DNA from 2 places in the Pseudoalteromonas sp. CNC9-20 genome. Region 1 is predicted to be linked to the other one. Evidence: predicted binding sites of a transcription regulator. Region 1 holds the regulator's gene; the other holds the start of a gene.
The links. The regulator FliA, encoded in region 1, starts transcription of late flagellar genes. The targets are predictions, from matches to a motif close to CTAAAGNTNNNNNNNNNNNNGCCGATA.

Region 1 (2,405 bases):
AAGGTGGCGTCGGTAAAACCAATGTCTCCTTGAATTTAGCTATTGCCATGGGTCAGCAAGGCAAACGTGTCTTAGTGTTAGATGCTGACCTAGGACTGGCAAACTGTGACGTTATGCTTGGTCTGCGTGTTGAAAAGAACCTTTCTCATGTTCTAAGTGGTGAGTGCGAACTGCGCGATATACTGGTAACTGGGCCTGCGGGCATTCGTATTGCTCCGGCAACATCGGGGTCACAGAGCATGGTTGAACTGAGTGCCGCAGAGCATGCAGGTTTAATCCGTGCGTTTAGCGAGCTCGATAACGACTTTGATGTCCTCATTGTCGACACCGCCGCTGGTATCTCCGATATGGTGCTGAGCTTCTCGCGTGCTGCGCAAGATGTTGTGGTGGTGGTCTGCGATGAGCCAACCTCGATTACCGATGCCTACGCGTTGATCAAGGTGCTTAGTCGTGAACATGGCGTATACAAATTCAAAGTCGTTGCCAATATGGTGCGCAGCCAGCGTGAAGGGCAAGACTTATTTGCCAAACTCTCCAAAGTAACCGACCGATTTTTAGATGTGGCGCTCGAATTAGTGGCCACCGTGCCCTATGATGAAAACATGCGTAAATCAACACGTCGCCAGAAAGCCGTCGTGGAGTTATTCCCTAACTCACCCGCTTCGGTATCGCTGAAAAGTCTCGCTGGCAAGGCACTAAAATGGCCAACCCCTAATCAACCATCGGGGCATTTGGAGTTCTTCATTGAAAAGCTGGTCAATAATTAACTGTTGTTCGGATTTATGAATAAAGTGGCTGGATATCAAGATCAATTACAATTAAACACTCTGGTCGAGCGCCATGCCGCGCTGGTCAAGCGTGTTGCATGTCATTTGCTGGCTCGACTGCCAGCGAGTGTGCAGCTCGATGATCTCATTCAGTCCGGCATGATTGGCCTCATAGAGGCATCAAAAACCTTTGACGCCAGTAAAGGCGCCAGCTTTGAGACGTTTGCTGGTATTCGTATTCGTGGTGCGATGCTTGATGAAGTACGACGGGGAGATTGGGCTCCACGATCGGTACATCGCAATAGCCGCGCTGTAGCTACCGCTGTACATGAATTGGAAACCTCCCTAGGTCGGGAACCAAAGGATGTTGAAGTAGCTGAAAAACTTGATATTTCGCTCGATGAATACCATCATATTTTAAACGATGTTAATTGCTCTAAAGTGCTCGGTATCGAAGACTTAGGTGTCGATGAAGATGTACTCACCCCGAGCAGTGAACAATCTCAAACGGGGCGGCCCTACACCAGCGTTCACAACGAACGCTTTAACCAAGCATTAGTAGCGGCAATTAATTCTCTCCCCGAGCGTGATGCATTGGTATTATCGTTGTACTATAACGATGAAATGAATTTAAAAGAAATTGGGCAAATACTGGACGTAAGTGAGTCCCGTGTGAGTCAGATACATGGTCAGGCAATGATTAAGCTCAAAGCGAAAGTCAATGACTGGGTCAATTAGTAGTAAGAATAAAGGTTCATACCTCACTGGAGGATACTTTGGATAAAAACATGAAAATTCTCGTGGTCGATGACTTTTCCACTATGAGAAGAATCATTAAAAACCTATTGCGTGATTTAGGCTTTACCAACGTGCAAGAAGCGGACGATGGTAGTACCGCGCTGCCCATGTTGCAAAACCAAGAGTTTGACTTTGTGGTTACCGATTGGAACATGCCAGGTATGCAGGGTATCGATTTGCTCCGTGCAATTCGCGCCGACGACAGCTTAAAGCACATTCCAGTACTGATGGTAACTGCAGAGGCGAAGAAGGAACAAATCATTGCCGCTGCCCAAGCTGGCGTGAACGGTTACATCGTTAAGCCCTTTACCGCAGCTACATTAAAAACCAAGCTGGATAAAGTATTTGAGCGCTTAGGTTAACCGAGAAGGAGAGGTTTATGTCAGCTCCCGCTGCACCTCACATTACCCTAGAGCAAGCCAAACAGCTTGTATCGTTTCTTGAGCAAGGTGAGCAGGAGAAAGCCGATCAGCTGATCCTCGATGCTGCCTCCAAGGAACAGTCCGAACTGTTTGCTGAGGTTGGCAAGTTGACGCGGCAACTTCACGAGTCGTTGAAGAATTTCCAACTCGATACGCGCTTGAACGACCTCACGCAAGAAGCCATTCCCGATGCTAAGCAGCGTCTTAATTACGTGATGGAAATGACCGAGCAGGCGGCAAATAAAACCATGGATGCCGTGGAAGCCAGTTTGCCCATCGCTGAGCAGCTATCCACTGAACTACATCAAATTAAACCCATTTGGGATAAATTGATGCGTCGCGATCTCGAATTAGGTGAGTTCAAGCAGTTGTGTCATCAGCTCGATAGTTTTATGAACCGCTCTCAAGGCAGCACAGT
Region 2 (2,405 bases), on a different contig from region 1:
GTTAACTCATCCATACCAGCACGCGGCGGATCAACCAAGATGGTCTGGCAGTTATACTCTTGTAAGTCGATGTCTTTTAAGCGGCTAAAGCTACGTTCTTGACGCATAGCTTGGGTAAACTCCTCGCTACTCATACGAATAATATCGAGGTTAGTCACCTTATTAGCAGCGATATTGTACTGTGCCGATTTAACCGATGACTTCGAAATTTCTGTGGCCAATACGCGATTGAAAGACCCTGCTAAGGCGACTGAGAAGTTACCATTACCGCAATAAAGCTCGAGCAAATCATTATTCAAAGGGGCGCACACATCTTGAGCCCAGCCCAGCATTAGCTCGTTCACCTTGGCATTGGGTTGGGTAAAGCTGTTTTCTACTTGCTGATAAACGTACTGCAGGCCATTTACCTGCAAGCGCTCGATAACATAGTCATTTCCTAACACTTCTTTTTGTTTGCGAGCACGGCCAATGAGCTCAACATTAAAGCGTTGTTGTAATCTTGCTTGTAATTCCTTGGCACCAGCTAGCCATTGCTCGTTGAGTGGCTTGTGGTAAAGCAGGCTCACCAACGCCTCACCGCTTAGCGTCGTGAGGTAATCGATTTGAAACAGTTTACGGCGCATCAACTCATCATCTTTGAGCTCGTTGATAAGCGCGCTCATAAGGTCATTGATTAGCGGCGCACCCGGGTCAAACTGATCAACGCGGATCTTCTCTTTGCTTACAGGGTCAAACATAATGTGGTAGAGCTCGTCCTGATCATGCCATACTCTAAACTCAGCGCGTTGACGGTAATGCTTCGGCGGCGAAGCAAACACTTCAAGCTGTTGCACACCAAAGCGCGAAAACTGTGTCGTGATTCGTTGTTGTTTTTCTGTTAGCTGCGCGTCATAGGTGCTGGTATCGATATCAATTACTGGCATGCAAACCTCTCGTTATTAAGTGCGCCGCTATTGTAGGCAGTTGCCACGGTTTGTCCAGTATCGGCCATTACAAAGTGCACAAAATTTCTACAGTTTCTGTGCGTGCTGCCGATAACAGCGGTAGTAGTATATTAATTGACTCATGAATGTGTGCTGCCAAGGCTTGGCAACCACTGCAGAGGAGGGCCTTAGCTCATGAAAATTAGCGATTTAAATCATATCTTTAACCAAAGCAATCGTTCTGGTTTAAAAAATAAAGGTGATGCGCCGGCACAGCCCGCGATTAACTCTCCGAGGTTTGATAGTTACTCATCGGGTTATGGCCAAGTGGGTGCCAAGGTATTGAATGACAAATTGGCGCAAGCGTTAGGTCTCGAACAGCCAAAACAGCAAAGCAAGCCGTTATTTGACTTCGAAGAGGTAGTGAAAAATGTGCTGCAGTTTGTCACTGGTGCGGTGAAAAAAGCGAAAGCCGATGGCGCCAATGACGACAAGTTACAAGAAATGCTGGCGCAAGCGCGCGAAGGCGTGCAAACCGGTATTGATGATGCCTACGGTGAGCTTGAAGATGCTGGGCTACTCAACGACGAAATTAAAACCGGCATTGAGCAGTCACAAAAAGGTATTGAAGAAGGGCTCAATGAGTTTGAGCAATCGCTTTTTGGCGAGCAAAGTATTGGTAATGGCGTAGCGGTAAGCCAAGCCCAGTATATGCAGCTACAAAATAATGCCGAGTATCGTTTTACTACCGCTGAAGGCGATGAAGTGGTCGTTAGTTTAGCGCAAAACTACCAAGCTGGTGCGGCAGCCAGTTTATTTGCCCCCGGCGAAAAGCAAGGGTCTGGCTATGCATCTGAACAGTTTGAGAAGCAGGAATTAAACTTCACGTTATCGGTTAATGGCGAATTAAATGAAGACGAGCAGCAAGCTGTAAATGATTTCATGGCACTACTGCAAGGCGTAAGTGAAGACTTCTTTAGCGGCCAATATGATGAGGCGTTCAATAAAGCCAGTGAGTTGCAGCTAGATAACCCAGAGCTAGTCGCCTTCTCTATGGATCTGACACAAACTAAAACTCGTGCTGCAATAAGAGAGTATGAGCGCACGGCTCCAGGTAAGGAAGTTGCCAAAGAGCTGCAACCTTTCAATGAGTCGCTGAAAGAGGCATACAAGCAGGCCGGTGACTTAGGGCTGCAAAATGAGCTATCGGGGTTGATGCTTTGGCTCAATCAAGATAAAGAGCAAGAGAAAGTGCAGGAGTTTATTGACTACAGCAAAGCGATGTTCTCGCAGCTGGAGCAGCTGTTAAAAGACTCACCATCGACCCCCAGCGACGACAGCGAGTAATAGACAAAAAGCACCATTCGGTGCTTTTTTAATGCCTTGGTTACATTCAGTTCATAGTACTTTAATATGATGCTCAGCAGCTATTCAGCAAACCTGTGTTTAAATTTGAAGTACAAGGTGGGGCTAAGCTTTTGT

Region 2: a site for FliA is predicted at 1,011-1,037, ahead of MHM89_RS10540 (DUF5610 domain-containing protein). Genes of this name have one in related genera too.

The regions. Positions count from the first base shown of each region.
Region 1 is NZ_JAKRFS010000005.1:243,027-245,431, forward strand. Features, by position in the region: gene MHM89_RS13720 (MinD/ParA family protein) at 1-767, shown strand, start outside; gene MHM89_RS13725 (RNA polymerase sigma factor FliA) at 783-1,505, shown strand; gene cheY (chemotaxis response regulator CheY) at 1,544-1,927, shown strand; gene MHM89_RS13735 (protein phosphatase CheZ) at 1,945-2,405, shown strand, end outside.
Region 2 is NZ_JAKRFS010000004.1:61,105-63,509, forward strand. Features, by position in the region: gene trmA (tRNA (uridine(54)-C5)-methyltransferase TrmA) at 1-923, opposite strand, end outside; gene MHM89_RS10540 (DUF5610 domain-containing protein) at 1,119-2,270, shown strand.